DNA from 4 places in the Psychrobacillus sp. INOP01 genome. Region 3 is predicted to be linked to each of the others. Evidence: riboswitches for the same ligand, from Rfam matches in the RefSeq annotation. Region 3 holds a riboswitch; each other region holds the start of a gene.

Region 1 (7,988 bases), 280 kb from region 3:
ACTCCAACTAGAATGGGTACAATTAATACAAGCCATAAAGGCATCTCATACCAAACCATTAGAGATGCGGTCACAACAGTTGATAGCGACATAGTAGATCCTACACTTAAGTCAAAACCTCCTACTACAAGAGTGAAGGTTACACCCAATGCTAATAGAGTAACGATAGAAATAGAGCGTAGAATATCTGTAAAATTTGCATATGTAAAAAAGGCTTCACTTATTGAACTAAAATAAATAATAATACTAATAAGTAAAGCGATAGCTCCAAACTTAAATAGAAAATTAGTACCGCTTTCTTTCAACTTATTTTTCTTTACCACCGCTTGCATAAAGCAAAATCCTTTCCTGGGTCGCTTCTTTCCGTGATAATTCCTTCACGATTTGACCATCATACATAACTAAAATACGATCAGAAATTCCTAGAACTTCATGAATTTCACTTGAAAAGTAAAGACACCCTTTCCCTTTTTCAGCAAATTCACGAACCATCCTATAAATATCTGTTTTTGCACCAATGTCTACGCCTTTTGTTGGCTCGTCGAACAAATAAAGAGCCGAATCCAGCGATGTCCATTTGCCTATAGCAACTTTTTGCTGATTTCCTCCACTCAAATAAACAAGCGGCGTCTCTGTACTACTTGTTTTAATTTGTAATCGTTCAATAATCTCTTTCGCAAAGGACTTTTCTTTCCTTTTATTCATAAATAAGAAACGAGAAAAGTTTTGTAAATTAGGGAAAGATGCATTGGTTTGCAATGCTTCGTGAACAAATAGCCCTTCTTTTCTTCTTTCTTCTGGAATAAGAGCCATGCCTGCTTTTATCGCATCTTTTGGATGCTTTATCTTCAAGGTGTTTCCTAAGATTTCAATAATTCCTTCTGTATGTGGAGAATATCCGAATAACGTTTTAGCTAACTCTGTTTTTCCAGCCCCTACAAGCCCGACAATACCAACAATTTCTCCTTCAGACACTTGAAAAGAAATATTCCTTACTTTTTCTCCATTCGAAACATCTTTAACACGTAGTAATGTATTTCCTAATGCATGTGTACGAACTGGAAAATCTTTGCTATAAGAAGTTCCTAGCATAGCTTCAATAATCTCTTCTTGGTTAGTCTCGGAAGTATTATAGGTCCCTACTAACATACCTTCGCCCATAACAGTTATCCGATCGCAGATTTCAAATACTTCTGGTAGTCGATGAGATATGAATATACACCCTACTCCATTTGCTTTTAGTTTTTTAATAACTGAAAATAATTTTGTAGATTCATGAAGAGATAGAGGTGCCGTTGGTTCATCGAAGATAATAACCTTTGCAGAACTTACAAGCGCACGGGCTATCAATACCAACTGCTTTTCTGCTAGAGAAAGCATAAACGCTGGTTTTTCTACCGGAATATCCTCGGCTTGTAACTGCTTCAAGGTATTCCGTGCTTCGCTATTTAGTTTCTTTTTGGAGATAAACGTATTAGTTCCAGCAACAATCGAATCCAACATTATATTTTCTGCAACCGAGAGCTCCGAAACGATAGCGGTATCTACCTCTTGATATACACAATAAATTCCAAGATCCTTCGCGACTTTAGGGGAACGTATACGTATTTTTTCTCCTTCTAACAAAATTTCTCCCATATCTTGCTCGTACACACCCGAGAGTACTTTCATAAGCGTACTTTTTCCTGCACCATTTACACCAAGTAAGGCATGTACTTCACCTTTTTTAAGATCAAATCCAGCATTTTTCAAGGCATTTACTTTTCCAAATGATTTATCTATAGCCTTCATGGAAAGAAAAGGATTCAGCATCGATTGCTCCTTTCTTAGAAAAAGCTGTCCCATTAAACAGGACAGCTTAAATTCTTTTAAGTTATCTGTTTTCTTCTAATCCTTTTAATTCATCTGTGTAACCTTGATCACTTGCTCCCCAACCTTCAATATAGTCACTTAGTTCACCAGTCGTTACTGTTTCTTCCGGCAATTTAGATGCTTCTACAAAGACTGGTTCTAAAACGACCTTTTCTTCTACATTACCTCCGTTAATTTTTTGATATAAATAACGAACTTGAATACGACCGATATCCTTAGGATCTACTGCTGCCGATGCAACCCATGGACTATTGTCGTTTTGAATCATCTGTAAATCTTCATCACTCATATCGATACTATATACCTTAATATCCGTACGTCCTGCTTGTTCTATTGCTCGAACTGCACCTTTTGCAAACTCGTCCCAAGCAGCCCAAACAGCTGTAATTTCACCTTCATTAGGATATTGCTTTAATACCGCCTCCATTTGTGACTGAGTATCTAAAGCTGTATTTTGTGTTGCTGCACCGAATGTCGCGATTTCTTTAATCCCTGGATTCTCTCCTAGAAAATTCTCATATGCTACTTGTCGTCTTTCCATCGGTGCAAAACCTGCTACCCATATTTTCACGATATTGGCTTCACCATTTGAATCTTCCGCTAGTTTCTTTAACGTCATTTGAGCCATTTTTTCATCGCCTTGTTCTAAAGAAGTTACTCCTTCAACTTCTACTCCAGCATCAAATGCGACAACCGGAATTCCCTTTGCAACTGCATTCTCTACTCCTTGGTTTAGTGCTTCTTTTGTACCATGATCTATTAAAATACCGTCAACTCCTTGATTCACCGCGGCATCCAAATTGGAAGCCATTTTAGATAAATCCCCTTCAGAAGTAAACACTGTTACTGTTCCACCAAATTTCTCTACTTGCTCTTTTACACCTTCAATATATTGAGCTGAAAATGTCCCTAAATTTTGTTGCATAACTAATGCAATTTTCTTACCAGCTAGCGGATTTTCTGCAGCCTCTGTATCATTGTTAGAGCTAGATGACGTAGTTGCTTCCCCATTAGCTTTTGGCTGACATGCAGCTAATAAAACCCCTATAATTAAAATCGTGAATATCAACCAATACTTATTTGTTTTCATAGTCCTTCTCCTTTTTCAATTGAATTTAGTAATTCAGCTGAAATATTTTCAATATAATCTGGATAAATAATTCCTTTTTCCGTAATAATGGCAGTGATATATTTGGCTGGTGTCACATCAAAAGCAGGGTTAAATACTTTTGTATTTGATGGAGCAATAGCCTTGTCGTTAATATTAATAATCTCCTCTGCTTTTCTTTCTTCTATTGGAATTTCTGCTCCAGTATTTATGGATAAATCGAATGTGGAGGATGGTGCAGCCACATAAAATGGAATTCCATAAACGGAAGCAAGAATAGCTAAGTTCAGAGTTCCTATTTTGTTTGCTGTGTCTCCATTTTTTGCTATCCGATCTGCTCCAACAATAATTGCTTCTATTCCTTTTGCAACTATTGTGTGTGCAGCCATACTATCGGTGATAAGCGTCACATCGACACCTGATTGCTGTAGCTCCCACACTGTCAGCCTGCCGCCTTGAAAGATAGGTCTAGTTTCACAGGCGAATACTTCAAACTCTTTACCACGTTCCTTTCCTAGATGAAACGGAGCTAAAGCAGTACCGTACTTTGCAGTAGCAATAGAACCCGCATTGCAAATGGTCATTACCCTGGTTTTATCTTTAAGTAAAGAAAGTGAAAATTCGCCAATATTCCGACAGGACTCCTCGTCTTCCTTATGGATTCTCCTTGCTTCTTCGATTAGTACTTGTTTTGCAATTTGAACATTATCAATATGACTTGCTACGCTTAACAACCGGTTGAGTGCCCAAACCAAGTTGACAGCAGTTGGTCGAGATTCACCCAAGTATGTTGCATCTTTTTTTAGTATCTCTAGAAAATCTATCATCGAATTTGTGTTGTAGCTTTGTGCCTCTCTAGCTAATCCATACGCTGCCGTAATCCCAATGGCAGGTGCACCACGAACTTTCAGGGTAATAATTGCCTCATAAACGTCTTTAAGTGCTTCTAATTCTATATAGACAACTTCATGCGGAAGTTTCTGTTGATCTAAGATTATTAACCTCTTACCGTCCCACTTAATCGATAATGGAATACTCATTTTTGAATTTCTCCTAGCAACTCAATTAATGCATCTATTGAATCAATTTCCTGACGACTCACTATTAATCTTTCTCCTGCTTTAAGAGTTTGTTTTTTTAGTAAAATTCGTTGCTCTTTGTTTTCAATACTATCTAGGTCTTTTACATGTGCCAGTCCAATTGTTCTACGAATGAGCTCACAGCCTGCAAATCCAATTGAATCATGGAATATTTTCTCTAACAAAAATGCATCATATCCCTCTACGTCATTAAACAAGTCGAATTCACTTCGTTTTAAATACTCCGAAAATTTAGAGGAGAAAGTAATCCATGTGTTATGAATATGATCATGTATGACCTCACGTTTTTCGCCTTCTCTGGTAATCGATTGGACTATTAAATTTGCCAAAAACAAGCCTATATCAAATCCAATAGGACCGTAAAAAGCAAACTCTGGATCGATTACTTTAGTCTCTTCTTCACTAGCAAATATACTTCCCGTATGAAGATCTCCATGCAGTAAAGCTTCTGCTTCTGTCAAAAAGCTTCTTTTTAGCTTTGCCACTTCCAGTTTCAATAAATTATTATTCCAGATGGCTTCGACTTCTGACTGTAATCCAGGTTCAAAGTCATTTGTTTGATGATCAAAAAATGGATCCGTAAAGATTAAGTCTTCTGTGATCTTACATAGCTCTGGATTAGAAAATTCTACAACAAGTGCCTTTTTTTCAAAGGGGTGAAGTGCAAAGTCAGAAGTATGAAAAAGTGTTAAAGCTAGATATTCCCCAATATCAGTTGATAATTTAGGGTAGGACTCACCTTTTATCAATCCTTCTCGTGCTATTTTAAGATGAGACAAGTCTTCCATGACCGTGATTGCTAAATTTTCATCTGTTGCATAAACTTTTGGAACTAATCCAACTGCGTATTCTCCATGTTTTTGTAAGGCACTCGCTTCAATCTTTGCCCTTTTCAAAGTAAGCGGCCAACTCTCCCCGACTACTTTTGCATAGGGTAAGGCCTGTTTGATAATAACGCCTTTCCCACTTGCTTGATCTGTTATATGGAATACATAGTTTAGATTTCCATCACCAATCTCTTCGCAAACTAATTGAGCTTCGTTCGAGAATAATGATAATTCTTTTGCAAGTGAAATTGCCGTTTCTTTAGTTAATGATTCATATTGTTTCGTCGCTACTACCGCCATTACTATCTCCCTCTCATTTACAAAATAAAAAACCTCTTTCCAAAAGAAAGAGGCCAAGAATAAGAGATTCTGAACCTCTTATCTCTCAGAAAGTAAACTTTCTGATGGAATTAGCACCGTGCCTTACGGAATTTAACATTCCGGCGCATAAAGCGCCCCGTCTCACAACGGTATTACGGTCGGTTGCTGGGCGTCATCGGGCCATTATCCCTCTGCCTGCTCTTGATAAGAGTGCGGTACAACTATGATGTTTGTTTAGAATCCTAGCATATTAGAAAAAGCTATGTCAACAGTATTTTGAATAAATATAATTATTAAATTTCTTGTTGACAGAATTTTTAATGCATGGAATAATCAATATAATTTACTAAATACAAACTGAATATTTTTTCTTATTTAGAGCAGGTGGAGGGACAAGCCCTACGATACCCGGCAACCGATTCAATTGTGAACACGGTGCTAATTCTTGCAGCCAATGGGCTGAGAAATAAGAAGTTGTTAAACTATTAACCTCTTCTTATTTGAAGAGGTTTTTTTATATTAGGAGTGAAAAAATGAGCGGAATTACGGCGCACTATCAACTATACGGAAAATCTGGTTCTTTTGAAAAAAAAGCGGAAGATATTGCACTTGGATTGACTATTGGTTCTTGGACTAATTTAGCTTTGTTAGAACAGGAACAGCTACAAAAGCATAAAGGATATGTAAAATCCATTACTGAGTTTAAGGATATCCTGCATCCCATTCATCCAGAAAAAATTAAAGGAGAAATTAAAATACTCTATCCTGCAGCAAATTTTTCAACTGATATCCCAGCAATTTTAACAACTGTCTTTGGTAAACTATCCCTTGACGGTGAAGTAAAGTTATTAGATTTAGAATTCGACACGAATATATTGTCCCATTTTCCCGGTCCCCGCTTCGGCATTCAAGGTATTCGAGAAAAATTAGGAGTATATGAACGCCCGCTAATCATGAGTATATTCAAAGGAGTCATTGGAAGAGATATCGAATATTTGGCAGAACAACTTAAACAGCAAGCACTTGGTGGAGTTGATCTTGTAAAAGACGATGAAATTCTATTTGAAAATCCACTTACTTCTTTTGAAACGCGTATTACTACTGGTCGAGAAGTATTGAGGCAGGTGTATGAAGAAACCGGACATCGTACTCTATATGCAGTAAATTTGACGGGTCGTACATTCGAATTAAAAGATAAGGCCAAAAAAGCCCGGGAACTTGGAGCAGATGCACTCCTATTTAATGTTCACACTTACGGATTAGACGTTCTTCAGGAGCTAGCGGAAGACGAGGAAATCCAATTGCCACTCATGGCACACCCGGCTTATAGTGGAGCATTCACGTCCTCAGCATATTATGGGGTTTCAACATCACTAGTTCTTGGAAAACTTACTCGTTATGCAGGAGCAGACTTTTCATTGTTCCCTTCTCCTTATGGTAGCGTTGCACTTGAAAAGTCTATAGCTCTTTCTTTAGGTGATGAGCTAACAAAAATCAGTAAGGTTAAACAATGCTTTCCAGTCCCATCTGCAGGCATTCACCCCGGTCTCGTACCACTATTAATGGATGACTATGGAATTGATAGCATTATTAATGCAGGGGGTGGTGTACATGGGCATCCCGCAGGTGCAACTGGAGGTGGTATAGCTTTTAGGCAGGCCGTATCAGCTGTTTTGGAAGGGATTCCGTTAGAACAGGCAGCGAAACAACATAGCGAACTAAAAACAGCACTTGAATTATGGGGGTGATCATATGAGTAAACTTGTAGTTTTTTGTGACTTTGATGGAACCATTACCAATCAGGATAATATTATGGCAATCATGAAAAAATTTGCTCCACCAGAATGGAATCAAATTAAAGATGATATTTTAGGTCAACGAATTTCCATACGAGATGGTGTAGCAAAAATGTTCTCTCTCCTACCTATTGAGTCAAAAGCAGAAATTATTTCTTTTGTACGTCAACAGGCTATCATCCGTGATGGGTTTAGTGAATTTGTATCCTTTACAAAAAATCATGACATCCCTCTTTACATCGTAAGTGGCGGGATAGACTTTTTCGTCCATAACTTACTAGAGCCATTCGGACCATTTGCAGGAGTTTATTGTAACGAATCCAATTTTTCTAAAGAAACAATTCACATCGAGTTCCCGCATAGCTGTGACGAACAATGTACGAGCCAAGGCTGTGGTTGCTGTAAACCCTCTATTATTCGTACACTTCTTGACCAAGATGCTGCGAGCGTTGTAATAGGCGATTCTATTACCGATCTAGAAGCAGCAAAGTTGGGTGATATCATTATTGCAAGGGATTTTTTAATCGAAAAATGCGAGGAACTAAACATTCCATATGAGCCTTTTGAAAATTTCCACGATGTGATAAAGATTATTGACGCTAAGTTAGGTGTGAAATTATGACTTTACAAGATAAATGGGAAGAACTAGCGGACATAAAAGATGAACTAGCCGCAAGAGATTGGTTTATGGGAACTAGCGGAAACCTTGCTATTAAGGTACATGATAATCCTATGGAATTTTTAGTAACAGCAAGCGGAAAAGATAAAAAAAAGAGGACATTGGAAGACTTTCTACTTGTTGATGCTGATGGAAACCCAGTGGAAAGTACTCATTTAACACCATCTGCCGAAACATTACTACACTGCGCAATATATCGTGAAACAAATGCAGGTTGTAGCCTTCACATCCATACAGTTGCAAATAACGTTATCTCCGAATTATATGGAGATGAAGGTACAGTTG
Region 2 (7,988 bases), 390 kb from region 3:
AAAACGAGGCAAGACTTCTGTAACAAAACGAAAGGTACCACCGTATACATCTTCGGTAATCACGATATGATCTCCTGATGACAAAAGCATAAAAGCAGAAGAAATAGCCGCGATACCTGAAGCAAATGCCAGACCTCTAGTGCCCCCCTCTAATTCTGCAATCGTTTTTTCCAGTGCATCTCTCGTAGGATTTCCCGATCGACTATAGTCATAAGGTCCAAAATCGTCAAAGCCTTCTTGATGGAAAGTGGAGGATAAATAGATAGGAACATTGACAGCTCCAGTTTTTATTTCTGAGTCTCCCCGAGTAGATGCCACGATTAGGGTAGTCTCTAGCGATTCTTTATAGTTACTCAATAGTTAGCCCCCCTCACTTGTTAAAGTATTAAATACCTGTTTCAAATCTGCGATTAAATCTTCTGCTTCTTCGATTCCTACTGAGAAACGGAGCAGGCTACTGTCAACACCACGTGCATTGCGTTCTTCCTCTGGGATATCCGCATGAGTTTGAGTAGTAGGATATGTGATAAAGCTTTCCACACCTCCAAGGCTTTCAGCAAATACAATTAGTTTCAGACTCTCTAAGAAAGGAGCAACCCATTCACTTTTTTGCAAACGGAAGGAAAGCATACCGCCAATACCAGGATACAGAACATCCTTAACTGAGGGCTCATTCTGCAAAAAAGTTGCAATCTTTTTTGCATTTGTATCATGCTGCTTCATACGTAGATGAAGTGTTTTTAATCCTCTTATTAATAACCAAGAATCGAAAGGAGAGAGGACAGCACCAGCAGCATTGTGGTTGGTTTGCAATTGTTCACTTAGTTTAGTACCTTTTGTAACAACAAGTCCTGCAAGTACATCGTTATGGCCACCGATATATTTGGTGCCACTATGGATTACAATATGGGCACCCAATTCAATAGGTCGTTGTAAATAAGGAGTTAAGAATGTATTGTCTACGATCAACAATAAATTATGCTTTTTTGCTACATCCGCAAATAGTTGTATATCGATTTCTTGCATCAAAGGGTTAGTTGGAGTTTCGATAAATAAAGCTTTTGTATTTTCTGTAATCAAAGCATTTACTTCTTCAGCTGATTCAAACTTTGCGTATGTAGTACGAATATTGTAGGAATCTGCGTACTGGTTAAATAATCGATACGTCCCGCCATACAAATCTTCAGGAGCAATAATCTCATCACCCGAACGAAAAAGGGATAAAATCAATTGTATTGCAGCCATACCAGAACTACAGGCAAAGCCAGCGTCTCCACCCTCTAACTTAGCAATTCCTTCCTCTAAGATAGCGCGTGTCGGGTTCTTAGTTCGCGTGTAGTCGTATCCCGTAGATTGACCGATTCCATTATGTTTGTATGCTGTGGATAAATAAATAGGTGGATTTATAGCACCGGTTTTCTCATCACTATGATTTCCTAATTGCACCAACTGTGTATCAATACTGTTCTTTGACATAAATATTCATCCTTTACAATTAAAATAAAAAAAGAGGATTCTCTAATAAGAAGAGAACCCTCAGGTAAATATCGAAGTTTGTCTTCTTATCTGCAAGACGTTTTACGTCTACTGGAATTAGCACCATACCTCGACTTGGCTGGTTGCTGAGACATCTTCGGGCCAATCCCTCCGTCTCTCTGGATAAGAAAAATATATGAAATTATCAAAATTTTAAATTTAAATAAGCTTAACACGTTGTGGATATTAATACAATACGCTTTTTATTTAATATTATTACAAAAGTGTAAATATTAAAACAATTACACCGAGTATTAAAGATATCCAACCTACTATTAACTTGTGAGAGTAAGCTAAAGCTGCTAGCCCTAAAAGAACTGCTCCAGCACCTAACCAAAGCGGAGCATAAAAGAAACCTAATACCCCTAAGACTATGCCTAATAAACCGACCCATAAACCTGTAGAAGAATTCATTATCCACACCTCCCATCCTATAATGTAGGAACCCCAAGGTATAGCGTCCCTCCACATATTATATGAAGGGAATAGGGAAGGGGTATAAACAATCTGCTGAATCATTGCAGAGTAAAGAGGTTTCACCGAAAATATTTAGCACTTTTTCGGAATTCCAACATGGCCAGCCAGTCGGTAATAATTTAGCAAAAGTCTGTCTGAAAGCACCCGAAAACAGTAGAAACAGGTTCTGACCTTGAAGGGTGCGTGCGCTTTTCTTATTCAGAATATCCTTTATTGCAATAAACAAAATACTAGAATGTTGTTTAAAATTTGTTATACTTACAAACAGACCCGTTGGTATGTTAGGAGGAGAAACCATTATGGATACTAAATCACTCTTGATTGAAACTGCTACAATCCTTTTTCAACAAAAAGGCTACAAAACAGTAGGACTCAATGAAATATTAAAAGCCTGTAAGGTTACAAAAGGAGCTCTCTACCATCACTTTCCAAATGGCAAAGATGAACTCTTGATTACTTGCTTACACGCTTTAAAAGAAGAAATTACGACAGATATAGAAGCTATTTTCAGTAAGCATTTATCAACTAAGGATGCCATAATATCAATGATCGATACATTAATAAGTAGCTTTGAAAAGGACGGTACTATTACTGGCTATACATTTAGCAGCATTGTTAGTGAAATGTCTACAATGAGTGAGCCTGTTCGCAAAGCTTGCAGTGAGTTATATGAAAATATTGAACATATTTACTGCACGAAACTATTAGCGGATGGTTTTTCTGCTGAAACTGCTGCTGCTATTTCATTATTATTGACTGCTTCGATTGAAGGGGCAATGATGCTTTGTTTAACACAACAATCGACTGATCCTTTAAAAACAATTGCTAACCTATTACCGAATTTATTGGAGAGGTTTTAATAAGAAAACAGAATTTAATACAGAGTAGTTTATGAAGTCTCTGTTAATAGTAGGAATTGTCGGCTGTTTATGAAAACAGCCTTTAATATTTCACTTAGGAAACTGAGTACTATCTTTAGTCCGAATGAAATCACAATCTTTTGGTTTAAAACAGGATATTAAATATAGAAATTGATGACACTCCAGACGTTTATTCCCTCCTTAACGTTATCCACTATTGCACAACCGTTACTGTATTTCCTCATACAATTAGCATATTACCAAGGTCTAAAATAAGCTTTTTGAAAGGAAGAAAATTAAAGTATGCATTTAGAAAAAAGATTACCAAGAAACGGAAAAGAGGGTCTTTTGTATGGCACAATTATTTCTACATTGACAGTTATTTTTATGACATCATTTAATGTCATTCTTGGTGCTGGAGAATTTAACGTAGAAGTATTTTTAATCATACTGAAGGCTTTACCGATTATTTGGATTATTGTTATGATCATTGAACCAACTATCTTCGGGAGTATTGCGGAAGCTTTGGTGGCAAAATTTACTAGTCCAACAGACAGCTTCAATTCCAAAATTTTATTCCGTATTCTTTTCACTGTACTAGGAATGTCAATCGCTATGACGTTTGTTGGTGATATTGTAGGAAACGGCTTTACTCCTGAAATTTTCAGCAATTGGTTACAAAATTGGCCACGTAACTTCGTAGTTGTGCTTATTGCAGAAAGCTTAGTAATTCAACCAATTGCACGTTTTGCGATGGTAAAATTACATGAGTCTCAAGACGGTAAGGCTCAAGCAGCAGACGATGTTGTGCCACAAGTACAAAATAACTAAAAAAACGCTCAGACAATATTTTTTGTCTAAGCGTTTTTTCTATTCATTAGAAAATAATAAAATCTATGGCATGTGGATAATTTCTACAAGTGATTCTCCATCCAGACTCCAGCGCACAGCTCGTCGCAAAAAACATTTGCTGAATGAAGTTAAATATGATGAAAATCAGTTTTTTATTATAACTTTACATCCACTGGCTTTTTCATGAAGAATGACAGTACAAAGTTAATAGCTGCGAATACTAAACCTATTGTAAATACAAATGATGAACCTGATGCTGCTGCCTCTGGTAAATTGTCGCTAACTGTTGTTAGGTAACTATTTTGTTTAGCTGATAATAGAGAAACCATAACCGCAATACCAACTGCACCTGCTACTTGTTGATTGTTTGGGTAATAGCAATACCATCTGGATAGTATTCTTTTGGTAGAGAGTTTAATGTGTTTGTTTGTGTAGATGCAAGGACTGCACCGATACCTAACATCATAATAATATGGATTACTACAACGACCCATAGAGCCGCATCTGTTCCTAATTGTGCATAAAGTGCATACGCGATAACTACTAGAAGAGTACCAGGAGTTATAATCGCTCTAGGACCATATTTGTCAAATAGTCCACCAATTATTGGCGCTAAAATGCAGTTAGTAAGCTTCCAGGTAATAGTATTAAACCTGTTGTAAATGCAGCGATTAGTAATGCCATTTGCATATACATAGGTAAAATTACAAGCATTGATAGCATATTGAAGAATGTAATGAAACTCATAAATACACCAAGTATGAAAAGAGGATACTTAAATGCTCTTAAATTCATCATCGGCTGCTCCATTTTCATTTGACGCATTGAGAATAGAACTACTCCTACTAACCCAAAAATGATAGATCCAATAACTATCGGACTAGTCCATCCATTGTCACCAGATACACTGAATCCGTAAACGATCCCACCGAATCCAATTGTAGAAAGAATAACTGACAATATATCAAGTGAAATTTTCCGTACTTCATTAACATTTGGTACATAAAAGATTCCGATAATAAGTGATAATAATAGGAATGGTACTTGTGCCCAGAAGATCCAATCCCATGATAATGTATCTAAAATTAGTCCTGCTATTGTCGGACCTAAAGCTGGACCGGCTAACATTACTAATCCCATAATCCCCATTGCAGCTCCACGTTTGTTTGGAGGGAAGATGGTAAAAATAACATTTTGCGTTAAAGGTAAGTTAATAGCTAACCCTGCCGCTTGAATAATACGTCCTGCCAATAAAAACCCAAATGAAGGTGATAATGCTGCTAAAATCGTGCCGATAAGGGTTAGGGTGATAGAAGTTAAGAACATTTGTCTTGTTGAAAATTTTTGCATTAGAATACCTGTTACTGGTATTAAAATACCTAGGGTTAAGAAATAACCTGTTGCTAACCATTGAATTGTTGTGGGATCTGCTTCGAAAATTTTACTTAAATCTCCTAAGGCAATATTTAATGCCGTTTCACTAAAAAGTCCTACAAAGCCAGCTACTAATAGAGCCGTCATTATAGGTCCTGTCTTATAAGTTTTATTCACTTTTTTTAAATCTCCTTATTTTTAAAATTTGGGGTAGTACTTGGGAAATAACTTGGAGTGGCTTCGTTCCTTTTTACGCTAAGAAAAGTAGCATTCCACCTTCAATAGAAGCCGTCATCATTTAAAAATTCAAAGAGGCTTCATCCTTAGAAAATCCATCTGCTACTAATTTATGAAAATAAATAGTCTGAATTTCTGAATATAATTTAGCACATGCATTTCTAACTGAATCACTTAATGAATCCATTTCGCTAACAATACTGCTAAAGGTATAATCCTGTAAGTCTTCCTTCAGCTTCAAAATTGGCAACTAGCTTTCCTATCATTGAAGATGTTGCTTCATTTGTAGTTGAATAGCCTTCAAAAATTTCTCTGATCTCCTTCGTAATAGCTTCATGCAAAGATTTAAGGCAAGTAATAAGAAGTTCTTCTTTTCCATTAGGAAAATGATGATAAAGCGAACCCTTTGAAATTCCACACCCTTTCAAAATTTCGTTTAATCCTACGCCTATATAGCCTTTTTGTTGGAAAAGCGTTGTCGCAATGTCGATTATCAGCGATTTTGTGTCCATATACCAGATACATACCAACTGGTCTGTTTTAAAGTATAACAATAAAAATCTCTATAATTCAAGTCTTTTCGAACTGTGTAGTAGCACTCGCGTTCACATTTTAGACGTAATTTCGTTGGTTTATTTACTCGTGAACCATCAGTTTATTACATGCAATATAGGACTGGGTATGCGCAACTTTCATTTGATCATAGGCAACATAGTAGTGTTTATGCGCAACTTTTAGACAGAAATCCGCAATATCTACCCCCATATCTGCAACAACAAATTTTAATTCAAAAACAACAAAAAAAGAATGACTTAAACAGCAAGTCATTCTCTAAGATCAATATTTATTTTCCACCAAGTAAATTAAACAATCCACCTGCGATACTTCCTTCATCACGTGAACCGCCACCTGGTGTTTGTGGGGCAGCAGCAAATACTTTACTAGCTAATCTGCTAAATGGAAGTGATTGAATCCAAACGGTACCAGGACCACGAAGGGTAGCGAAGAATAATCCTTCTCCACCAAATAAGGCTGTTTTAACTCCCTTGACCATTTCGATATTGTAATCTACATCCGCAGTCATTGCTACCAGACATCCAGTATCTACTCGTAAAACCTCACCTTGCTGTAGTGATTTTCTATGAATAGTTCCACCTGCATGCACGAAAGCGAGGCCATCACCCTCAAGTTTTTGCATAATGAAACCTTCACCACCAAAGAAACCTGCTCCTAGCTTACGTTGAAATTCAATGCCAATTGTAACCCCTTTAGCTGCAGCTAGAAATGCATCCTTTTGACAAATAATTTTGCCACGGTATTGACTTAAGTCCATCGGAATAATTTTGCCGGGATAAGGAGATGCGAAATAGACATGTCTTTTTCCACTTCCGGTATTAGTAAACGTTGTCATGAATAAACTCTCTCCTGTAAGCATACGTTTACCTGCACCCATTAATTTACCCATAAGACCGCCGCCACTACCACCAGAACCTGAGGAGCCATCGCCGAAAATAGTTTCCATTGAAATGCCATCTTCCATCATCATTAAGCTACCTGCTTCTGCAACAACTGTTTCTTTTGGATCCAATTCAATTTCTACAAATTGCATATCGTCTCCATATAATTTGTAGTCTATTTCATGATTATTCATAATTTCGCTCCTCCTAAATTGTTATTAACCAATTATACGATATGAAAGTTAAAAGGTTTCATTCTAAAAATTCTAAAATTTTAAAGGTATTTTTAAACAATTATCGAATGTATTAGTGATGGAAGCGTTTACATTTTAAAGTGAAAAGAGGGAATAGAATGATATTAACAAATTTTATTGATGGGAAATGGCAGGATGTTGGGAGTGCTGATTATACACCAGTGTTAAATCCTGCAAATGGGGAACAGCTGGCAGAGGTTAAGCTATCTACAATAGAAGATGTAAATCTTGCAGTTAAAGCGGCGGTGAAAGCTCAAAAGAAATGGGCACTCGTTCCTGCACCGAAACGTGCGGATTATTTATATGAGATTGGAAGAATAATGAAAGAAAAGAAAGAGCATCTAGCTCAAGTGTTAACTAAAGAAATGGGAAAAGTTATTGAAGAGGGACGCGGGGAAGTACAAGAAGGCATTGATATGGCATTTTATATGGCTGGTGAAGGTCGTCGTTTGTTCGGTGAGACAACTCCTTCTGAATTGGCAGACAAGTTTGCGATGAGTGTCCGAGCACCTATTGGGGTAGTGGGGCTCATAACCCCTTGGAATTTTCCGGTTGCAATCGCTACGTGGAAATCATTCCCAGCTATCGTTGCAGGAAATGCATTCATTTGGAAACCTGCAACGGAAACTCCCATGATGGCATATGAAATGGCTAAGATATTTGATGCAGCTGGATTGCCACCTGGAGTTGCTAATGTCGTATTTGGATCAGGTTCCCAAGTTGGTACAGCTATGATTGAGCATCCAGAAGTAAAGGTTATTTCGTTTACTGGTTCTACAGATACAGGGAGTAAAGTCGCGGAGCTTGGTGGTCGTCACTTAAAGAAAGTTTCTCTCGAAATGGGTGGCAAAAATGCAGTAATTGTAATGGAAGATGCTGATCTTTCATTAGCAGTGGAGGGTATTTTATGGAGTGCCTTTGGAACTGCAGGACAAAGGTGC
Region 3 (7,988 bases):
CTAGTAGCACTCCGATAAGGGTGGCAGTGCCTTTTCCACCTTTAAATTTAGTGTAAAGCGGAAAGTTATGCCCGAGTATTACAGCAGCACCTGCACTATATAGCAGTACGTCCTGTTCAACTAACGAAAGGTCAGCGTACTCTAACACCCAGAAACGCGTCCCAATTACGACTATTACTCCTTTTAAAATATCAATAATTGCAACTAAAACACCATATTTTGCACCTAGAACAATAGCGGCATTTGAAGCGCCAGAGTTCTTTAAACCTTCTTTTTTAATATTTACTCCACTTAGATATTGCGCTAATTTAGAACCATGAATAGATCCAACCAGATAACTAATAACGAGGATACTAATCATTGAAACGACCATTTTTTCACCTCCCACTAACTTCAATATATTTAACGAACGAAGAGATAAGAAGTTTCAGAATTTTAAAGTAGAAGTGGACTTTGTATTATTAAAATTGAAACTTATGATCATGAAAAGCGTATTAAAATTACTGCATCCGATTTTTTTATTTAATCGGTATGGATACTAATGTAGTTCTAAAATGAGGAGTAACCAAATGAAGCGATTAGTTGGTATAGTAATCCTGTTTTCATTATTACTTGCAAGCTGTTCAAATGACCAAGCTAAAGATAAAGATATGGAGGATGAGAATAAACTACCGAAACTACCTTCGCAAAAAGAAGTTAGTTTTTCGCATGAAGGAAAAGATTTTAAAATAATCCCGTTTTATGAGGAAGTACTTAATTATACTGACTATGTCAATAACAACCCATCCCAGAGTAATCCAGGGGCATATGTGGAAAAAGTGTTAGAACCTCTTAAGGAAAAATCCTCTTTAGATTTACCTTTGGAGTATCCTTTTACGGCTTCTACCGAGGTGGAACAGTTTGAAAAAAATACGATTCAGCTCCTTCAAAAACAAGAGCTAATAAATGAGTTAATAAGAGAAGCACTTATTAATTCTGCAGAACATCTACCTGGTGGAGATAAAAACGTCTATATTATGCCTGTTAGACCTGAAGATAAGTTTGTAATTGAAAAAATGAACGGAGTATCTGGAGTGACATATAACGATAAGGATATATTCATCCAGATAGACATTTCCTTTAGTGAAGATATGTTAAAGTATGTGATTGCACATGAATACCATCATGCAATAAATATACTAGCAAATGGAGAGATGGCTTTTTATAATGTTTTAGACAGGATTCTTTTTGAAGGAAAAGCAGATTCCTTTGCCCGTATTGTTTATCCTGAAGTAAGTGCTCCTTGGACAAAGCCGTTATCAGAGGAATCTACAGCAATAGTACTAGAGGAACTAAGGGAAAATGCCGATTCGACCTCAATAAAAATATATAAGGACTTCTTTAATGGGAATTCAGCAAAAGGAATACCATTATGGTCGGATTATAAAGTAGGCTATCAAATTACTCAAAGTTATATAGAGAATAACCCAGATGCTTCAATTTCAAGATGGACAAGACTTCACTCAAAAGACCTTCTTCAGGGTAGTGAATACTATAATTTAATAAAGTAAAAATAATTTAATACGAAAGTGTCTGTTTATTCGGCGACTAAAGGAGAGAAAAACATGAATGTAGAAATAATTTTTGGTGATTTCCCAGTATTAGAATCTGCTAATCTAGTATTAAGAAAAATCGAAGATGTACACTTAAAGGAAGTATATACAATCTACGATAACGAAAATGTATTTGAATATTGTGGAATCATTCCAAAGCATAATATACAAACGGTAAGTAAGATGATTGGACATTTTGATAGGGACTACCATAAAAAAAGTAGAGTTAAGTGGGGCATCTTTCAGAAGTATCAAAGTAGTAAATTGGTGGGCATTATAGAAGCTATGGATTTCAACCAAAAAGTGAACACTTTATCTATTGGCTACTTTTTGGCAGAGGATAGTTGGGATAAGGGAATTGCAACTGAATCCGTTGGTATACTAGTAAAGTTTCTATTTGAAGAAGTTAACGTAAACAGAATTCAAGCAGATGTTATGCTTGCAAACGAGGCTTCAAAGAAAGTCCTATTAAAAAACGGTTTTATGAAAGAAGGATTATTAAGACAAGCCTCTTTATGGTCTGGTAAAGGAGTAATCGATTTAGAAATATACGGCATCCTTAAAGAAGACTACTCGCGTAGTCTATAGTGTCAGGTTTTAATACAATTCTGAATTAGATAAGAACCTAAAAAAAAGCCTCAATACCATTTACATGGATATTGAGACTCTATCATCATAAATCAAATCTATTAACAGCATTACGTAATTGTTCCGCCATACCAGCCAAGGTATTAGAGGAATTTGTAATCTCTTCCATACTGGCTGCTTGTTCTTCAGAAGCTGCCGCCACATTCTGGATATTCCCGGATGCTTGTACAGAAATAGCACTTACTTGTTCCATGGAACCAGCAATATTACGTACACCATTGTTCATTCCTTCAACTACGCTGTTGACATCATTCATTTGTTTAGTTAACTCATTCACAGCTATATAAATATCTTTAAAGGCATTACCCGCCTCATCAAATGTAGTAACGCTATCTCTTAAATTATCATAGCTTATTGCCATCGATTTAACTGCATGAGAAGATTCTGCTTTAATCGTATCAATGCGTGTACTAATATTATTGGCAGCTTCACGCGATTGATCTGCTAATTTTCGTACTTCTTCTGCAACAACGGCAAATCCTTTGCCATGCTCTCCTGCACGCGCTGCTTCAATAGAAGCGTTTAAAGCAAGTAGGTTTGTTTGATCTGTTATTTCTGTAATTAATGAAACAATATCCCCAATTTCTTGCGTATAATCGCTTAAACGTTTTACAACATCTGAAGTAGCATGAATAGCATCGGATGTGGTATCCATTTTTTGAACTGCCATATGGATGGTATCATTACCTTTTGAGGCGATTTCAGATGCATTCAAAGCTTTGCCAGACACGCTATTAACCTCTAATGCCACTTTATTCATTGCTTCTGAAATAGTAGAAACATTTTTCTCCACTTCTTCTATAGCCTCTGTTTGTTTTTCTGAACCAATCGAAACTTCTTGCATGGAGGAAGTAATTTGCTGAATTGACGCGCTTGTTTCTTCAGAGCTCGCTGATAACTCCTCTGACGTTGCTGCTACTTGCTCAGCATTTTCTCCAATATGAGTAATTAAGGAACGTAAATCATCAGTCATATTATGAATACCGTGAGATAACTGAGCAATTTCATCACTTCCTTTAATATGCAAACGCTCTACCGCTAGATTTCCTTTTGCTACTTCTTCTACGAAAATCGAAACAGCTTTAATCGGATTTATAATACGTTTACTTATGAAGTAAGCGATTAGCGTACCTAATGCAACAAAGATTAAGGTAATGATTATTGATAACCAAATAATTTGGGTTTGTAATTTAGATATAAATGATGCATCCATATCTAAACCAAGAATAATATCTGTTTTCTGGAATGGTACGAAAATAGATTTATGAATTCCATACTCATCTGTATAGATATCGCTAATTTTCACTTGCCCTTGGTCAATTGCTTCATTCATTTTTTCATCAAACGTATATGCAGCATTACGATCATCCGTATCGCTCAATGCGACGATATGCTCTTTTCCATCTGAACGGGAAAGCACATAAACATTTTCCACATTGTGTTTTGTTTTAGAATCATTTAATTTATTCAGCAATGTACTGTATTGTTCATCATTATTACTATCTGCAGCGACTACAAGATCAGAATCCAGCTCTTCAAGAACATCATCCGATACCAATTGTAGTGTATTTTCAAATTGATCGATAACATAATTATCTATAATTATTTTAGTGGAGGTAAATAATATTACACTAAAGATAATCGAAAATAAGGCAATTGGGATGATAAAACTTAAAATATATTTATATAACATAGAACTCTTTAATTTATTTAACAAATTGTAAAGCCTCCATTGTATTGATGGATTGATGAAGGGAATCTATCATCGCTGGGATATGTTCCACCTCGGTATATGGTGAAATAGAAAAGAATTTCGCTGCTGCAACAGGAACCAGTTCATCTGAATCACAAACTGCTACAGTGCAGACACGAGTTGTATCACCAAAAAATACCTCATCTCGGTGTTTTCCTAATACTTCAAATAGCGATGCATTTAAATCATTGATTTCTTTCACTTGTGCCAGTGAATAGTTGCCAGCTTGTTCATCTCTCCAATTCAATCCTTTTTCATAATAGCGATACGCTGTAATTGGTCCGATATTCGGTTCATTTACAACATGTAACGAAGGAATTTTTATGGCCAATTGTTCACGGAATGCTAAATTTACCCGGACATAATTTGCTAATAGTTGTTGATATCCCGTCTTACCGAACGCCAACAAAGCAGCATAAATAGCAATCGAACTTCCCATTCGTGAGCATTCTAATGTATAGCCTGTATGATAAGATCCGTAGCCACGGTTGCCAACATACGGCGTATCGAAATCTTCTAAATCCAATAAGCCTAGGTATTTACCTTCCTTCACTAAAAACAAACTAGTTAAGTAAGGGGTTTGTCCAAGCTTTTGGAAATCAAAACATAAACTATCAGCCAATGAAATATGCTGCATCCGTTCACGAGTATGTTGCAGACTTATTAGCACTTCTTGCTCAAAGTGCAATGGGTTATTCATAAAATCATAATCGTTGAAGAATGCATAAAAACCACCCAGCGCGGAATCGGCGTGAATATGAATTTGCTTTAGATTGTATTCTCTTTCGAATGCTGTTGCCATTTCTTTAATTGCTTTAACATCATCAATAGCAAAATTATCTGTTGCACCAGTAGTAGCGACGATATAGACAGGAATGCCGCCTTTTTCGATTACTTCTGTTAAGCGCATTTTCAAATCTTCCATATCCATAGAATGATCCGCCCCTGCTTTAACTCGTATAAGATGATTACTTCCAATTCCAACAGCCTCTACAGATTTTAACAAGCTATAATGTGCATTCTCGGATGCAAAGCAATATAAATTATTTGGTACGCCTTCCTCTTTAGCGTTTGGGAACTGTTTTGCTATCGCCATGCGCAAGCCGCTGAACACTGCGCCTTGTCCACCCCAGGTTGTATAACCGAAGCTTTCAGTAAAATCGTAACCAACTAGTTTCGACATCATGGAGACGACTTTTACCTCACATTCAGCAGCAGCTGGTCCGTAAACATCCCACAAGTTATTACCATTCAATAAGGAATTGGTAAGTAGTCCTAGGACACCAGGAATACTTGCCATTGGCAAAACATTTGTTACAAAGTTTCGTGTATGATATGGGTGACCCTTCATCAAGTCTGTTAATTCTTCCACAACAAAGTCCATCGAACGACTATTTAAAGGCACTTCATAATCTTCCATTATCTCTTTATAGAAGTTTGCAGACCTCTCTTGTATAGGCCCTAGCATCGTTTTTTGTGGATCTTTCAAAGCATCCATGGACGTTAATATTTTTTCCACGTAACCTAATAACTGTTCTCTTTGTTTTCCATTGCCATCTTCACTTTGAAAAAGCTGTTGTATATTTTTCATTTTCTCACCCTTCTTGGTCTATATTTCCTGTTATAATATTTTCGTTATAGTTCCTTATACTCTTATGTAGTATATACATATTGGACTACAAAAAACTATAAATTTCGTCATAAATGTAAAATAAAGAATACTTTAGAATATTAGTAATATTTATGCAATAGAGAAGGGTAGAAGGAAGTGTATCGAAAATAATTTTTTAACTTTTCAAAAAAGTGTTGACAAATAGTTTAATAGAAATCTATACTGTGTAACAAGATGGAAAACTAAATCTAATACTCTTATCAAGAGTGGCGGAGGGAATAGGCCCTGCGATGCCCGGCAACCAACAAGTTCTCAACTTGGAAAGGTGCTAAATCCTACAAATTCTAATACGAATTTGGAAGATAAGAGGAGGAACATGCGAATTTGCACCCTCTTCTTAATTGAAGAGGGTTTTTTGTTTGTTCTAACCCTCCCTCGCCTCCATAAGCGTCCATCTAAACTACATTTTAGGAGGAATTCAAATGACAAATCTTCAAAAAGAAACACTACTTTTACATGGTGGCCAACAACCAGATCCAGTGACAGGCTCACGAGCAGTACCTATTCATAAAACAACATCCTTCGTATTTAAAAATACAGAACATGCGCAAAATCTATTTGCTCTTGCAGAAACAGGTAATATCTATTCCCGTATTACGAATCCAACTGTAGATGTGTTTGAACAACGAATTGCATTATTAGAAGGAGGGACCGCAGCAGTTGCACTTTCTTCCGGCATGGCTGCTATCGCATTTTCTATTTTAAATATTGCAGGAGCTGGAGACGAAATTATTGCTGCTGAAAATTTGTATGGTGGTACATTTAATTTATTTGCACATACATTGCCGAGATATGGTATTACAGTGAAGTTTGTAGATTCAACTGATCCAGAAAATTTCCGAGCAGCAGTTACGGATAAAACAAAAGCATTTTTTGCTGAAATCATCGGAAACCCTAGCTTAAATGTATTAGATGTTGAAAACGTTGCAGCAATTGCCAACGAAGTAGGAGTTCCGTTGCTGGTAGATAGCACATTTGCTACTCCATATGGATCGAATCCGATTAAACACGGTGCTCATGTAGTGATTCACTCGGCAACTAAGTGGATTGGCGGTCATGGTACAACTATCGGTGGAGTAGTAGTAGATGGAGGAAACTTTAATTGGGATTCAGAGAAATTCCCTGGATTCACACAGCCAGATGTGACCTATCATGGTCTAAGATACGGAATAGATGTCCCAAACGTAGCATTCGCAGTGAAGTTGCGCGTTCAATTGCTTCGTGATTTTGGTCCAACTTTAAGTCCTGAAGCAGCTTTCTCCTTTCTACAAGGATTAGAAACACTTCATTTACGTGTACCAAAGCACAATGAAAATGCACAGAAAATTGCAGATTACTTAGAAAATAACGAAGAAGTGACTTGGGTTAACTACTTAGGTTTAGAAAGTCATCCTTCACATGAGCTTGCTAAAAAATACTTACAGAATGGTTTTGGCTCGATCCTAACTTTCGGAGTAAAAGGTGGTAAAGAAGCAGGACGAAATATTATCGATAATATTGAAATTTGGTCGCATGTAGCTAACGTTGGCGATGCCAAATCACTAATAATCCATCCTGCATCTACAACACATCAGCAGTTAACTCCAGAGGATTTAGTGAAATCGGGAGTTACGGAAGACTTAATCCGCTTGTCTGTAGGACTAGAGGCAGTCGAAGATTTGCAGGCTGCACTTGACGAAGTACTTGTGGGAAAAACAAATGTCCTCTCTAGGTAGAATTTTATTGATAATTGAGTAAAGATGGGCTACAATATGTAAAATAGTTCTTCGTATATAATTGCGATTTAGAATTTTACTAATAGAAGCAAATTGGAACTCAATTGTGCAGATTCATTTGGAGGAGATAGCATGGCGACAATAAAAGCAGCAATCCTAGGTTTCGGAACAGTCGGGCAAGGGATTTACCACATTGTAAATGAAAAAAGAGAAGATCTTAAAAAGTCTTTAGGATTAGACCTAGAAATTAGTGCTATTCTCGTAAACAACGTTGGAAAAGAAAGAATAGCTACACCGGGTGTCTTAGTGACTGATGACTTCGAGGATATTATCAATATTCCTGGGCTTCAAGTAGTATTCGAGGCAATTGTAAATGAGGAACCAGCATATAACTACCTAAGTAGAGCGATTGATAAAGGGTGTCACGTAATAACAGCAAATAAAGTGATGTTCTCCAAATATAGTATCCCGTTGCATGAGCGCGCAAAGTCTCGTGGAGTATTTATAGGATATGAGGCAACAACAGCAGGTGGAGTTCCTGTTATTAAGACGTTGAAAAATCTATTACAAGTTAACTCAGTGAAAAGAATACAAGGAATATTAAATGG
Region 4 (7,988 bases), 530 kb from region 3:
TATAAGCAAGAGATCCTTCTTGAAGCAATGCTATAAGTCCATTTCCAAAGTTAGGAAGTGCAACAACTAATGCCTGTGGGAAAATGATACGTCTATATGCTTGAAAGGGGCTTAAACCTACGCTAACAGCGGCTTCAAATTGTCCCTTTTCGATGGACTCATAGGCAGACCTAATAACCTCCGACATTATAGCTGCGAATTGTAAGGTGAAGGTAATGACTACAAATACTGCTGTATTTAAATCATGTAAATATAACCCGAAATTATCGGCTAAGGCAGGTACACCGTAATACACTAAAAACAGTAGTACGATAGATGGAGTACATCTTAAAATGGTTGTATAGAAATTTGCCGTTTTTTTAGCAATTTTACTCTTGCCAAGCTTCATCACAGCAAGGATCAAACCGAAAAAAGTCCCGAAAATAATGGATAATCCCGCAACCATAAAAGTTACTTGTAAAAATGGAAGCAATACCGGAAGTGAGTTCCATATGTACGATATATCAAAATATTTTTCCATATTATGCATTATTCCCCCTGTGATATTTTGAAAGGCTGCCTGCGCATCCTACGCTAGGCAGCCCTTATAGGAATCCGATATTATCTTTCTACTTGGTCTAACACTTCAAAAAGATCTCGGCCGTAGAACTCAGTGCTAAGTTCATTTGTTTTCTTTTCTTCTTGTAATTGTTTTATAGCTTTATCATATGCATCTGCAAATTCTTGTTCTTTTTTGTTGAATAATGGCCATGTCTTGATAACAGCAAACTCATTGTAAACAACTTCATCTTTTAGGTTGTAATAAGGACCACTTTCATCTAAAACTTGTTTTTGGAATGGTCCTTCAATAATTACTCCCCCGTCAACGCGACCTTCATTGACCCATTGCACTACATCCACTGTAAATGCATCTCCAGCATCTAGTTTAACCGGATTATCAGGGTTTGCTTTGTTGTATTCGTCAATTACTGTATACTGCGCATTATTTGCAGCAATCGGTGCCAAAGAGTATCCAGCAGATGCAAAATCCTCTAAGGACTTAATATCTTCATTTTCTTTTTTCAAGACGAGACCTGCACTACTTAATCCAAGGAATTTTTGTGGAAATATAAATTTTTCTGTACGTTCCTCTGTCCAAAACGCATTTTTCACCCCAACTTGGAATTTGCCTTGTTCTACTCCGATTAATAGATCATCACTTGTAGTTCCTACATATTCAAATTCATATTCAGGTAGCAGTTCATCTACTAGTTTCATTACCTCTACGTCGTATCCAGTTGCATTTCCGTTGTCGTCTAACCAAGAAATAGGTTTAGAGGCCATGTCATATGCTACTTTTACTTTGCGAACATCTCCACCTTCTGAGGAAGTAGAAGCTTCTCCAGAACTACAAGCTGCTAAAATTGAAATAGACGCAAATCCAACTGCTGCTAATTTAAAATACTTATTCATGTTCATTCTCCTTATCTTTTCACTAAGTTTTTATTTTTTACCTCTTCTAACGCTGAAAGTGCCAGTTTTTTAATAGTCATATCATCCATAGGAGGATTATGAAGTCCTGCTCGGACATCTCGATAATAACGTTGTAGCGGATTAGTTCGCTGTAAGCTTTTAGCCCCAACTAAACGCATCGCTTTATCGACAATAGTGATGGCTGAATTAGTAACAATATGCTTCGCTACGCTTACTTCGTTTGAAAGTAAATCTTTTGTAGACTCATTGTCATAGGCAGTAGCAACTCCATAAATGACTAATCTAGCCTTCGTAAGCTCCAAATCTATTTCTCCGATGAGTTGCTGAACATTTGGTAGCTGTGCTATAGGTCCATTCAAGCTATTTGGTGAATGGGTATTGGCAAAATGTACTGCGTAGTCTCTTGCTGCCTGTGCAATTCCTAAATAGGTCGCTGGTATATGTAATAGCCAACCATTTATCTTCCCGCCACTAGCGAATTCAGGGAGTTCTACCAAATGCGATTCATGAACGAATACGTTATTTAGTACTAAGTCATTACTACTCGTTCCGCGCATGGATATAACATCCCAGGTTTCTTCAATGGAAAGACCTTCTGTATTACGAGGAATAAGGAAGAAGCCGACTCTTTCTTTTTCCTCAATCCAAGCAGATGTTAAAAAATAGGAAAGTACAGGGGAAGCGGTCGTGAATATTTTACGTCCATTTAATACCCAAGAATCTCCGTTTTTTATGGCAGTAGTTCCAGGTCTACCCCCACGCGTTGGACTTCCGGTTTGTGCTTCACTAACGGAACGATTTACGAGTGCACCATTTAATACTTCTGCTGCGAAAAAGTCTAGTTTCTCCTTCGTCCAGAGTTTGTTTTCGAATAGTTCACCAACAACACCTAAGCTCCAACCTACAGATAAAGCCGTATTGGCATCAAAGCTAGCAAGTGTTTCTTGTAAAAGAACCATATCGTAGACAGAAAATCCATTGCCTCCATATGATTCGGGTAGAGTAAGGCTTGCATATCCAAGCTTGATCAAATCCTCCACATTTTCTTTTGGGAAAATAGATTGCTCATCAATTTCGGCGGATTTACTTTTAAATTTATCTTCTAACACATATAAACGATCGATCCATAGTTGCTGTTTTTCCGTTTTGATGTACAAATTATTCAAAGTTGTCGTCTCCTTTAATATAAATTATTCCAATTAGTTAAGTTGGTATTTAAAGAAAATAAAAAACCCTTCCCAGAAATGAAAAGAGTAAGTAGTTTTGTGTACACTTATCTCTCAAGTTTCTTGCTGGAAGTAGCACCATACCACAGCTGTGGCGGTTGCTGAAGCATCATCGGACCAGTCCCTCAGCTTCTCTTAATAAGCAGTATGGAGTTGTTGAAATAATCGTACTACTTCAACTAGATGAAGTCAATAGTAATTCCTATAAATTTAATCGGAATTGATATTGAATTTTTTTAAAGGGTTTTTGAAAGTTCATACAGGGTAATAAAAAATAGAGAAGAGAAAAATAGAGGAGGAGATAGCTTGAATAAGAAAGTAAATGTAAGCAGCAAAAATGAACAATTAGAAGAATTCCGAGTGGATGATCAAGGTCAAGCTATGACTACAAATCAGGGTCTAAAACTATCAGAGGATGAATTTTCTTTAAAAGTGGGAGAACGGGGACCCACTTTGATAGAAGATTTTCACTTCCGTGAAAAAATGACGCATTTTGACCATGAGCGTATTCCTGAACGTGTAGTGCATGCTAGAGGATATGCGGCTCATGGAGAGTTTGAGCTATACGAATCAGCGAGCGAATTTACAAAAGCGAAATTCTTACAAACACCTGGCACAAAGACCCCAGTATTCGTAAGGTTTTCTACTGTGGCGGGATCACGCGGTTCTGGTGAGTTAGCACGGGATGCTAGAGGATTTGCGACGAAGTTTTATACGGAAGAAGGGAATTATGATTTAGTAGGAAATAATATTCCAGTCTTTTTCATTCAAGATGCTATTAAATTCCCGGATCTGGTCCATGCTTTGAAACCAGAGCCGCACAATGAAATTCCACAAGCAGCTACTGCTCATGATACATTTTGGGACTTTGTTGCCAACAATCAGGAGACGGCACATATGATAATGTGGGCAATGTCGGATCGTGCCATTCCACGTAGCTTTCGTATGATGGAAGGGTTCGGTGTAAATACATACCGTTTCATTAATGAGGCAGGTAAATCCCATTTTGTGAAATTTCATTGGAAACCGTTACTTGGCATCCATTCTGTTGTCTGGGATGAAGCACAAAAGCTAAATGGGAAAGATCCAGATTTCCATCGTCGTGACCTATATGATTCGATTGATAATGGCGATTATCCCGAGTATGAATTTGGAGTCCAACTAATTGCAGAGGAAGATGAATTTAAATTTGATTTCGATATTTTAGATCCTACTAAACTATGGCCTGAGGAAGAGATACCAGTAAAAATTTTAGGGAAGATGACATTAAATCGTAACGTAGATAATGTATTTGCCGAAACGGAGCAAGTTGCATTTCATCCAGGAAGTGTTGTACCAGGAATAGATTTCTCAAATGATCCACTACTTCAGGGACGATTGTTCTCCTATACAGATACACAATTAATCCGTCTAGGTGGACCTAATTTTCATGAGCTGCCGATAAACAGACCTGTTTGCCCATTCCATAACAATCAACGTGATGGATATGGAAGACAAACGATTAATGTAGGAAGAGTGAGTTACCATAAAAACTCTCTTGCTGGAAATACTCCAACACCTGTTAGTGAAGTGGAAGGTGGGTATACACATTATCAGGAGAAGATAGATGCTCGTAAAGTTCGAGCTAGAAGTGAGAGTTTTAAAGACCATTTCTCACAGGCTACGTTATTTTGGAATAGCATGAGTGATCCAGAAAAAGAGCATATTATTAGTGCATTCAGCTTCGAGCTTGGTAAATGTAAAGAATTGACCGTTCGTCAACAAGTACTAGAAATGTTTTCACATGTAGATTTGGACTTAGCGAGTAAGGTGGCAGAAAATTTAGGGCTCGTGGTGCAAGGTGTAAGTACTCCCACTAATACAAAATCTTCACCAGCACTTAGTCAGTTGAATACTATTATGAGACCACAAACACGAAAAATTGCTGTTCTAGTTGGAGAAGGATTTGACGAGGATTTAGCTAAGATTCTTGCTGACTTAAAAGCAGGAGGAACAATGCCAGAAATAGTGAGTGATCACCATGGATCAATCGCTGGAGCGGATGGGACGCTACTACCGGTAGACCATACATTCCTAACTGCTGATTCTGTATTGTTTGATGCAGTGTATGTAGCAAGCTCGCATGGTAAAACGGCCATGTTTGAAAAAGAGGCTTCATATTTCATCAAGGAAGCCTATGCGCATTTCAAACCGATCGGTGCTACATTTAGCGGAGAGCAACTAGTCGATAACCTTCACTTTACTGGTCAAGAGGGAGTTCTCTCCAAAGAAACTGGCAAGAGCTTTGTAGATAGTTTTTTAAATGCTATAGCTGCACATCGCTTCTGGAACCGAGCAGTTTAAACATCAGGTGGGCATGTCCAACTATTAGGGCATCCCCATTTTACATAGAATATAAATGGTATAGTGTTAGTGAGAAACCCTAAGAGTATTTTTCTTTGTGTATAATATACACAAAGGTTTACTAATACTGAAAAGAAGCAAAGCAGAGGGGGAAATTTCATGCACTATGTAATAATTGGCGGGGATGCAGCGGGGATGAGTGCGGCAATGGAAATTGTACGCAACGATCCAGGAGCTCAGATTACAACGCTGGAAAAAGGGCATATCTATTCCTATGGGCAGTGTGGGTTACCCTATGTAGTTGGACAGCATGTGCCTTCTTCAACAGACGTTATAGCTCGAAGTGTAGAAATGTTCCGAAGTAAATATGGTATTGATGCAAAGACAGGATATGAAGTGACTCAGGTGGATCCCATAAATAAAACTGTGTCAGGAGACATCCTACAAACGAGAGATAATTTCATCTTAAAATATGATCGTTTACTTATTGCAACGGGGGCTACCCCAGTAGTTCCGGAATGGGATGGTAGTCATTTGTTAGGGATTCATACGATTAAGACGATTCCAAATACAGAGGCCATTATCGCAGATTTAGAAAATGTTCAACAGGTTACGATAATTGGAGGAGGATATATCGGATTAGAAATGGCTGAAAACTTTGTAAGTATTGGAAAAAAGGTACGCATTATTCAAAGAGGGAATCAGCTTGCTGGCATATTTGATAACGATGTAGCATGTTTAATACATGAACATGCAAAGGCTAATGGCGTGGAAGTGTTATTAAATGAGGAAGTTCAATCGTTAACGGGAGATACTCGAGTAAATAAGATAATAACGGACAAAGGTGGCTATCCAACAGACTTAGTTTTAGTAGCTGTTGGAGTTAAACCAACAACGGAATTTTTAGAAGGTACTGGCGTTCAAATGCACCCGAACGGAGCAATTGTAGTAAATAATCATTTAGAAACGAATGTGGAAAATATTTATGCAGCAGGAGATTGTGCAACTCATTTTCATCGTATTAAACAACTGAATGATTATATCCCTCTAGGAACTACTGCAAATAAACAAGGTAGAATGGCTGGATTAAATATGATTGGTCAAATGACTGAGTTTAAAGGGGTTGTCGGCACTTCCATCATGAAGTTTTTTGATTTGACGCTAGGAAAAACTGGACTGACTGAGAATGAAGCAAAGCAGCTTGGTATTTCATATGATGTGCATGTTCAGGAAGCTACGGACATTGCAGGTTACTATCCTGGCAAGGAAACAATGCATATGAAATTGATTTATCGTAAGGATGATCAACAGCTATTAGGTGGTCAAATTGTTGGAGGAAATGGTGTAGATAAAAGGATTGATGTATTAGCAACAGCCCTTTATCATCGAATGAGCTTTTCTGAGTTATTGGATCTTGATCTTGCATATGCTCCTCCGTTTAATGGCGTTTGGGATCCGTTACAGCAAATGGCGAAGCGAAACATTAAGAAAAAATAATAAAGTAGTGTTGACTATTTAAATTTTGTTGCATATACTACTAACAATAATAATTTTAATAAGTAAATAGCGAAGAAAAGGACATGAATCATTTAATATTTTCTTATCAGAGAATGGGGTCACCGACTGAAAGCCCTTAAAGAAAAGCGAATGATTTACCACCTTGGAGCAATTATGGGGAAAGCATTTATGTAATTATCCATGATCGGGAAACCGTTATCTTGTATGAGCGCAACAGATTTTTTTATGTTGCAAATTAGGGTGGAACCACGACCACACTCGTCCCTTTACCGGGATGGGTGTGGTCTTTTTGTATTTAGCTTCTTTCAGCATTCATCCCCCACTTCTATAAGTAGGGGATGAATGCTGTATATATTACAATCTGAGGAAGTTCAAACTACCAGCTCTTGCCAAGCTCGTCGCAATAATTATGGCTGATTCAAGTTGAATACCTGAAGTCACTGAATCAAGACAAAGCTAAACTTAATATTCAAGCGAAGAAAAGGACATGAATCATTTAATATTTTCTTATCAGAGAATGGGGTCACCGACTGAAAGCCCCTAAAGAAAAACAAATGATTTACCACCTTGGAGCTATTGTGGGGAAAGCATTTATGCGATTATCCATATTCGGGAAACCGTTATCTTGTATGAGAGCAACAGATTTACGTGTTGCAAATTTAGGGTGGAACCACGACCACACTCGTCCCTTTACCGGGATGGGTGTGGTCTTTTTTGTTAGACAAAATTTAAATGTAAAATGGAGGAATTAACATGTCAGTGAAAGCAGAAGAAAGAGTAAGTCATCAAAATTTAGGGCAACAATTGGAACTGTTTATGTCGATGGAGGAAGCGCCAGGAATGCCGTTTTATCTACCAAAAGGGATGATATTGCGGAATGTACTTGAAGATTTGTGGAGAGAAAAGCATCAACGAGCAGGTTATCAAGAGATTAAAACTCCCATTATGATGAAGCAGGAGCTTTGGGAAAAATCAGGACATTGGGATCACTACCATGAAAATATGTATTTTGCAGATGTAGATGATCAAAAATATGCGATTAAACCAATGAATTGTCCAGGAGCAGTATTAATTTTTAATAGTAAGCGAAGAAGCTACCGAGAGCTGCCGATTAGATATGCAGAACTTGGATTAGTACATCGTCATGAGCTTTCTGGATCGTTGAATGGATTATTACGTGTTCGAGCATTCACTCAGGATGATGCTCACCTATTTGTTTTGGAGGAGCAAATTGAAAGTGAAATAGCTAAGGTGATAGACCTTGTAGATGAATTTTACTCAGAATTTGGCTTTAGTTATAAGGTAGAGCTATCCACTCGACCAGAAAATTATATGGGGTCAGTAGAGGCTTGGGATCAAGCAGAGCATGCGCTTGAAACAGTTCTTCAGCATAAGCAGGTAGAATATCAAGTAAATGAGGGCGATGGA

What was found. A riboswitch is a leader RNA that binds a small molecule or an ion and turns the genes downstream of it on or off. The one in region 3 is predicted to bind S-adenosylmethionine.
Region 1: it holds a riboswitch for S-adenosylmethionine, as region 3 does, so the genes downstream of both, mtnK (S-methyl-5-thioribose kinase) here and KD050_RS11910 (O-acetylhomoserine aminocarboxypropyltransferase/cysteine synthase family protein) in region 3, are expected to answer to the same signal.
Region 2: it holds a riboswitch for S-adenosylmethionine, as region 3 does, so the genes downstream of both, KD050_RS13720 (methionine biosynthesis PLP-dependent protein) here and KD050_RS11910 (O-acetylhomoserine aminocarboxypropyltransferase/cysteine synthase family protein) in region 3, are expected to answer to the same signal.
Region 4: it holds a riboswitch for S-adenosylmethionine, as region 3 does, so the genes downstream of both, KD050_RS09110 (acyl-CoA dehydrogenase family protein) here and KD050_RS11910 (O-acetylhomoserine aminocarboxypropyltransferase/cysteine synthase family protein) in region 3, are expected to answer to the same signal.

The regions. Positions count from the first base shown of each region.
Region 1 is NZ_CP073315.1:2,062,397-2,070,384, forward strand. It holds gene KD050_RS10490 (ABC transporter permease) at 1-332, opposite strand, end outside; gene KD050_RS10495 (sugar ABC transporter ATP-binding protein) at 307-1,812, opposite strand; gene KD050_RS10500 (sugar ABC transporter substrate-binding protein) at 1,874-2,962, opposite strand; gene mtnA (S-methyl-5-thioribose-1-phosphate isomerase) at 2,959-4,020, opposite strand; gene mtnK (S-methyl-5-thioribose kinase) at 4,017-5,207, opposite strand; SAM riboswitch class I at 5,283-5,439, opposite strand; SAM riboswitch class I at 5,597-5,701, shown strand; gene mtnW (2,3-diketo-5-methylthiopentyl-1-phosphate enolase) at 5,762-6,976, shown strand; gene KD050_RS10520 (2-hydroxy-3-keto-5-methylthiopentenyl-1-phosphate phosphatase) at 6,981-7,646, shown strand; gene KD050_RS10525 (methylthioribulose 1-phosphate dehydratase) at 7,643-7,988, shown strand, end outside.
Region 2 is NZ_CP073315.1:2,733,739-2,741,726, forward strand. It holds gene metC (cystathionine beta-lyase) at 1-357, opposite strand, end outside; gene KD050_RS13720 (methionine biosynthesis PLP-dependent protein) at 361-1,476, opposite strand; SAM riboswitch class I at 1,560-1,666, opposite strand; gene KD050_RS13725 (hypothetical protein) at 1,753-1,950, opposite strand; gene KD050_RS13730 (TetR/AcrR family transcriptional regulator) at 2,313-2,873, shown strand; gene KD050_RS13735 (DUF2798 domain-containing protein) at 3,177-3,704, shown strand; partial or broken gene KD050_RS13740 (DHA2 family efflux MFS transporter permease subunit) at 3,881-5,246, opposite strand; gene KD050_RS21290 (TetR/AcrR family transcriptional regulator) at 5,540-5,890, opposite strand; gene KD050_RS13750 (TIGR00266 family protein) at 6,181-6,987, opposite strand; gene KD050_RS13755 (aldehyde dehydrogenase family protein) at 7,146-7,988, shown strand, end outside.
Region 3 is NZ_CP073315.1:2,339,912-2,347,899, forward strand. It holds gene KD050_RS11885 (glycerol-3-phosphate acyltransferase) at 1-373, opposite strand, end outside; gene KD050_RS11890 (DUF2268 domain-containing putative Zn-dependent protease) at 570-1,550, shown strand; gene KD050_RS11895 (GNAT family N-acetyltransferase) at 1,605-2,180, shown strand; gene KD050_RS11900 (methyl-accepting chemotaxis protein) at 2,266-3,957, opposite strand; gene KD050_RS11905 (pyridoxal phosphate-dependent decarboxylase family protein) at 3,947-5,584, opposite strand; SAM riboswitch class I at 5,860-5,974, shown strand; gene KD050_RS11910 (O-acetylhomoserine aminocarboxypropyltransferase/cysteine synthase family protein) at 6,088-7,380, shown strand; gene KD050_RS11915 (homoserine dehydrogenase) at 7,513-7,988, shown strand, end outside.
Region 4 is NZ_CP073315.1:1,808,597-1,816,584, reverse strand. It holds gene KD050_RS09120 (amino acid ABC transporter permease) at 1-520, opposite strand, end outside; gene KD050_RS09115 (transporter substrate-binding domain-containing protein) at 601-1,452, opposite strand; gene KD050_RS09110 (acyl-CoA dehydrogenase family protein) at 1,464-2,639, opposite strand; SAM riboswitch class I at 2,744-2,844, opposite strand; gene KD050_RS09105 (catalase) at 3,006-5,042, shown strand; gene KD050_RS09100 (FAD-dependent oxidoreductase) at 5,202-6,539, shown strand; gene thrS (threonine--tRNA ligase) at 7,314-7,988, shown strand, end outside.